2 regions of the Henriciella marina DSM 19595 genome follow, and region 1 is predicted to be linked to the other one. Evidence: predicted binding sites of a transcription regulator. Region 1 holds the regulator's gene; the other holds the start of a gene.

The links. Region 1 encodes HrcA, which represses chaperone genes, less so after heat shock. Its sites were predicted from a motif close to GTTAGCANTCNNCNNNGNNGANTGCTAAC; they were not measured.
Region 2: the regulator HrcA is predicted to act here: its motif matches at 1,343-1,371, upstream of groES (co-chaperone GroES).

Annotation. Positions count from the first base shown of each region.
Region 1 is NZ_AQXT01000002.1:1,625,999-1,629,414, forward strand. Features, by position in the region: gene F550_RS0107845 (hypothetical protein) at 1-310, shown strand, start outside; gene F550_RS0107850 (nucleotide exchange factor GrpE) at 323-922, opposite strand; gene hrcA (heat-inducible transcriptional repressor HrcA) at 942-2,018, opposite strand; gene F550_RS0107860 (MFS transporter) at 2,107-3,416, shown strand, end outside.
Region 2 is NZ_AQXT01000002.1:990,847-994,262, forward strand. Features, by position in the region: gene F550_RS18420 (alpha/beta hydrolase family protein) at 1-1,183, opposite strand, end outside; gene groES (co-chaperone GroES) at 1,420-1,707, shown strand; gene groL (chaperonin GroEL) at 1,766-3,416, shown strand, end outside.

The DNA of each region.
Region 1 (3,416 bases):
GCCGAACGCTGACAACGGCCAGATTTATCTCATCGACGAAGCGAGAGCTATCTCAAAAGCTGCTAATGCAGCCAAAGGCATCAATAGTGTTGCCGAGGCGCCCGGCGGCTATCTGGCGACAGCCGCCCCGGGCAAACTCATTTTCGTTTCACAATCTGCCGAAACTGAAACACTACTAGACACCGGATCGAACGGCATCTTGCAGAGCCACCTTCATGTGTTCGGAGACACAGTGATTGCGCTGCACCCGCTGCCCGGCGCAGTGACCGCATGGCAGATCGGGCCGCAGAAAGACGTTGAGATCGACTGACCCTGGCGGGGTCTAGTTCGTCTGCCCGGCGCTGACCGCAACGATGGCCGCGCGCAGGGTCCGCTCGCCGATCTTCCAGCCGGACTGAAAGGTCTGCGCGATGGTGCCTGACGGGTGCTCGGACGGTATCTGGCTGACGGCTTCGTGCTTGTTGGGATCGAAAGTTGCGCCCGGCTCTGCATCGACCGCCGTCACGCCATGCTTGGCGAGCTTTGCGTGCAGTTCCTTCTGCGTCATCTCGATGCCGCCAAGCAGGTTCTGCCCGGCCTCGGTCAGGATCTCGCGTTCTTCATTCGGCAACGCTTCGAGCGCGCGCGCAAGATTGTCTGAAACGCTGAGCAGGTCGCCTGCGAATTTCTCAACCGCATAGGTCCGCGCATCGGCGATTTCCTTTGCAGAGCGCTTGCGCAGATTGTCCATGTCAGCGTGTACGCGCAGAACCTGGTCCTTCAGCCCGGCGACCTCACCCTCGAGCTCGGCAATGCGTGTTTCAGCATCGGGCTCGCCATTGTCTGCTTTGGCCGCTTCTTCCAGCGCCTCGGACTCTTCAGAGCCAGCATCAAGTGTTTCTGTTTCAACCGCTTCGGGTGGACGCTTCTGATCTTCAGTCATATTCGCTTCCGTTTGCTTTTCACTTCTGGCGCTCGCCGAGGATCTGACTGACGATACGTGCAGTATAGTCAACCATCGGGATCACCCGTGCATAATTCAGCCGGGTTGGACCGATCACGCCGAGCGCGCCAATAACCTGTCTTGAGGCGTTCATATAGGGGGCAACAATCAGGCTTGAACCCGACAACGGAAAAAGCCTGTTTTCTGCACCGATAAACAGACGCACGCCCTCAGCCTCCCGGGTGGAGTCCAGAACCTCCAGCAGGCTCTGCTGACGGTCCAGTATATCGAAGAGCTGGCGGACCTGTTCCATGTCCTCTGCCGCGCGCCCATCCGACAAGAGGTTTGAGCGGCCATGCACGATCAGGGCGCGCTCTTCTCCCGGTACTTCGCCTGCCCAATCGGCAAGCCCCTGCTCAACCAGCGCACTAGCAGCTGTGTCCAGCTCGGCGCGCCGCTCTTTTATCTCTTCGCGAATGGCCGCCGATGCCTCGCGCAGCGTGCGCCCCTTCAGCCGAGAGGCGAGATAGTTTCCAGCCTCCATGAGCGTTGTCGACGGCAGGCCAACGGGGATCGACACCAGCCGGTTCTCGACCTCACCCAGCTCATCAACCAGAATACAGAGCGCTTCACCAGTCGCGAGCGGTACAAATTCTACATGGCGTACAGGGCGCTCGCGGGTCGGCGAGGAAACCAGCCCCGCCCCGCCAGCAAGGCCTGACAGCAGCGACGAGGCTTCTTTCAGGACGCCCTGAAGGTCACGTCCGCTCGCCCGCAGGCGGTCCTCGATCGCGCCGCGGTCATTCTCTACGGGTTCGCCGATCTCCAGGAAACCGTCGACGAAAAGCCGCAAACCGATATGCGTCGGCATACGGCCAGCTGAAATATGAGGGCTGTCGAGCAAGCCAAGCTCTGTGAGGTCCGACATGACATTGCGGATGGAAGCCGGTGACAGGCCAATCCCGCTTTTTGCCAGCGTCCGCGAGCCGACAGGTTCGCCGGTCTGGAGATAGGTTTCGACCACTTCCCTGAAAATCGACCGAGAGCGCTCATCGAGGCTCTGAAAAAGGCCGGAGGGTTTGGGCGTTTCGGTCATGAGCGCGAATATCCAGATTCTGCAATCGCCAGTTTAATCGGATTTTTTTCTCTTGGACGGGGCGTGCAAATGGGTTTCAGTCTGTCCCATGTCTAGTGTGCCAGCGAAACTGTCGACTCCACAAGTGATTGCCTACGGCTCGGTCGGTATCCCGTTCGGGGCCGTCGGCCTGCCAATGGCGGTCTTCATCGCCCCTTTCTATGCCGAACAGATGGGCCTCGGCACGGCCGTGGTGGGGATCATCTTCATGATCCTGCGATTCTGGGACCTGTTCTCAGACCCGGTCATGGGCTGGCTGGTCGATACCAAGCCGTCCCGCATGGGCAAGATCAAGCACTGGCTGATCGTCGCAGTGCCAATCCTGCTGCCAGCAGTCTGGCTTCTCTACAACCCGATCGGGCCTCCGGTCTCGCCGCTCTTTCTCGGGATCATTCTGTTCATTTTCTATATCGGCACGACGATGATCACGACGCCGCACCAGGCCTGGGCCCCGTCGGTCGCACGCTCCTATGACGAACGTTCGCGCCTCTTCATGTGGCGCGAACTGTTCACCATCTCCACCATGCTCGTCATGCTCGCCCTGCCCTCACTTCTCGAGCGGTTTGGCGGGGTGACCTTTGCCCAGCAGATCTCGATCATGGGCTGGTTCCTGATCATCGCCCTGCCGGTCACGGTCGGCGCTGCAGTCTGGCTCGTCCCGGATCCGCAGCCGGACCCGAACGCCCCGAAGGCCAGCTTCCATCCGTCGGCCATTCTCGAAGCGCTTCGCCAGCAAACCCTGTGGCGGCTGCTGGCAACGGAAATCTTCATAGGGATCGCCATTGCCGGCACAGCCGGGACCTTCCTCTTCGCCTCCTTCTGGGGCTTTGGCGTGGATCATGGCGTCGCCTCCCTCATCCTGATGGCGCATTTCATTGCCGGTTTCGCGGCGATGCCCGTCTGGGTCTGGCTGTCCAAGCGCACCGAGAAATATGTGGCCATGCGCTATGTCTGCGTGTGGTCGGCCATCACCTATATTGCCTATTTCCCGCTTTCGGTTTTCGGCGGCGGCATTGTCCCGCTTCTGATCGCCGCCATCATTTCCGGTTTCGGATATGGCTCGCCTTTCATCCTTGTCCGCTCCATGATGGCCGACCTTGTCGAGGCCGAAGAAGCGCGCGGCGGGGCCAACCGGGCGGGGCTTTTCTTCTCGCTCATGTCGGGCGCCTACAAGACCGGGGCGAGCTTCGCCATCGGAATTCCCTACATCCTTCTCGGCGTCCTCGTCGGCTTCAATCCGGCGGGCGAGAACTCACCAGAGACCGTGCGCGGCCTCATGGCCGTCTTTGTCGGGGTGCCAGTGGTGTCCTACGCCCTCGCCGCAATCCTGATCTGGAAGTACCCGATCACGCGCGCCGT
Region 2 (3,416 bases), 640 kb from region 1:
CTTTCATCGACCCCTGTTCGAGGCCCGGGACACCGAACAGGTCGTACACCTCGCTGGCCGCGCGTGCAGACCGGAATGTGCCGGCCGGGTCAGACCAGACATCGCGGCGCGCGTTTCCAAGGAAGATCGGGCGGGGTGCGATCAGGGCGAGGAGCTGATGCTGATCGACAGATAGCTCATGCTCATAGCCCACATAGTTGTCGTATACGGTCGCGAACCAGTGCGGATAACGCATCGTTATTTCGGCGACGGACTCGCCTTGCTTGTCGCGGGTCAGGGCTGCCCCGCCTGTCCCTGACTGGTTGGCGATGACGGCATCGATGCGGCTATCGAAGGCTGCGGCCAGCAAGGCGGACTTGCCGAACCGGGAATGTCCCAGGGCCACGATCCGGTCACTATCAAAGTTCTGGTCTGCTTCCAGCGCGTCGATCATGCGCGAATAGATCCAGGCCCAGGCCGCAATCGCGCCCCAGCGGTCATCGCTCTCGGCGCGGGCCGGGGCGAGCTCGTTCAAGGCATCAAGGCCGGCTGTCGGATTATCCGGGATGATTTCGCGCGAATGGATCGAGGCGATCGCGAAGCCGCGGTCCAGGAAGGCGTCCACCGGCGGATGGGAAATCCGGCGCTTGAAGACCTGGCCCATAATGAAGGAGAGCGGACCGCCATTGCAGGAAACGCCCGGCCCGCCATGGGTCACGGCAGGCTCGCGGTGATTGTGATCGAGCGGGCAGAAGCTCTGCAGCAGGATGACGCCATAGGGCGTCTCACCGCCTGTCGGACGCAGAAGATCGATCTGGAACGCTTCGCGATCAACATCCTCTCCGTCAAAGCTGGCTGAGACCCTGATTTCGATGAGTTCGCGAACGGCGCGCCCGTCCATTGCCTCATCATCTATCACAGACCGCGAGAGGATTTTGGTCTTCGAGGCGTCCGGAAAGAAGCCATAGACCGAATACTGAAAAGCCTGTTTCAGGGAAGGGACTGCGCGCGCCGTCCAGTCGTCCACATTTGTCACGCTCTCGCCGCTGACAGGCAGTGCCAGGATGGGAGGCTCTACGGGCAGATCCGGGACATCGAGCGAGGCTTTTTCAAAGACATTCGTTGCACAGCCTGCGAGCAGCGCCACACCTGCAATGACAAGGTTTCTGGGGACCTGCCGGAAATGGGCTGAAAGGCGATGCATGGCCTGCTGGGTAAGGACGCCCGGCGATGGCTGTCAATGACGGTGAAGCTGGCCAGCCTCAGCCGCCATCGTGACCGCTCAGCAGTGATAGCTCATTGTCAGCGAAATTTCGCAATTCAACCAGTTGACGTTGCTCGCCAGCATACCTAATTGAGCGCCGTTAGCAGTCGCCTCTTGTGAGTGCTAACACTACGAACATATTGCCCGCTCGGGCGAAAGCAAAGGTAAGAGAGCAAATGAAATTCCGTCCTCTACATGACCGCGTTCTCGTGAAGCGCGTTGAAGAAGAAGCCAAAACCGCTGGCGGGATCATCATTCCAGACACCGCGAAAGAAAAGCCGCAGGAAGGCGAAATCGTCGCCGTTGGTTCCGGCGCTCGCGGTGACGACAATGAGATCGTTCCAATGGAAGTCAAAGCTGGCGACCGCGTCCTGTTCGGCAAGTGGTCGGGCACGGAAGTGAAAGTCGACGGCCAGGATCTTCTGATCATGAAGGAAAGCGACATTCTCGGTATCGTCGAGTAACCCCGCTTCCCTTTTCCAACACACAATTTCGAACTGAATTTCAGGAAGGAAGACAGCTATGGCTGCCAAACACGTAAAATTCGGCGCTGATGCGCGCGAGCGTATGCTCAAAGGCGTCGACACGCTTGCAAACGCGGTAAAAGTGACCCTCGGCCCTAAAGGCCGTAACGTCGTCATCGAGAAATCCTTCGGTGCCCCACGCACCACGAAGGACGGTGTCACCGTCGCAAAAGAGATCGAGCTCGAAGACAAGTTCGAGAATATGGGCGCACAAATGCTGCGCGAAGTTGCCTCCAAGGCAAACGATGTTGCCGGTGACGGCACGACGACTGCGACGGTTCTCGCTCAGTCCATCGTTCGCGAAGGCATGAAGCGCGTTGCCGCCGGCATGAACCCGATGGACCTGAAGCGCGGCATCGACAAAGCCGTTCTCGAAGTGACCAAGGACCTCGCGCATCAGTCGCGCAAGGTGAAAGAGAACTCCGAGATTTCGCAAGTCGGCTCGATTTCCGCCAATGGCGACAAGGAAATCGGCGACATGATCGCGCATGCGATGGAAAAAGTCGGCAATGAAGGCGTCATCACGGTCGAGGAAGCCAAATCCCTCGAAACCGAGCTGGAAGTCGTCGAAGGCATGCAGTTCGACCGTGGCTATCTCAGCCCGTACTTCGTAACGAACCCTGACAAAATGTCGGTCGAACTCGAAGACCCATACATTCTTCTTCACGAGAAGAAGCTGTCTTCGCTCCAGCCAATGCTGCCAATCCTCGAGCAGGTCGTTCAGTCCCAGCGCCCGCTTCTGATCATCAGCGAAGATGTCGACGGCGAAGCGCTTGCGACGCTGGTCGTCAACAAGCTGCGCGGCGGCCTCAAGGTTGCTGCGGTCAAGGCACCTGGCTTCGGCGATCGCCGCAAGGCCATGCTGCAGGACATCGCTGTCCTGACCGGCGGCCAGGTCGTTTCCGAAGACCTCGGCATCAAGCTTGAGAACATCTCGCTCGACATGCTTGGTACCGCCAAGAAGGTCGAGATCGACAAGGACAACACCACGATTGTCGATGGTGCCGGTTCCAAGGACGAGATCGAAGCCCGCGTTGGCCAGATCAAGAAGCAGATCGACGACACCTCGTCCGACTATGACAAGGAGAAGCTCCAGGAGCGTCTCGCCAAGCTTGCTGGCGGCGTTGCCGTGATCAAGGTCGGCGGTGCAACTGAAGTCGAAGTGAAAGAGCGCAAGGACCGCGTTGACGACGCGCTGAACGCAACGCGTGCAGCTGTCGAAGAAGGCGTGATCCCGGGCGGCGGCATTGCCCTGCTCCGCGCAGCTCGCAACATCAAGGTTGATAGCCTTAATGCTGACGAGCAAGCTGGCATCGACATCGTCTGCAAGGCGCTGGAAGCTCCGATCCGTCAGATCGTCAACAATGCCGGTCTTGAAGGCTCAGTCATCGTGGCGAACATTGTCGCCAACGACGATCAGGCCTATGGCTTCAACGCCCAGACCGAAGAGTATGGCGACATGTACAAGATGGGCATCATCGACCCGGCAAAGGTCGTGCGCTCTGCCCTGCAGAACGCTGCTTCTGTCGCAGCCCTTCTGATCACCACCGAGGCTGGCATCGCCGAAGCACCGAAAAAAGACGGTGACGGCGGCGGCATGCCCGACATGGGTGGCATGGGCGGTATGGGTGGCATGGGCGGTATGGGCT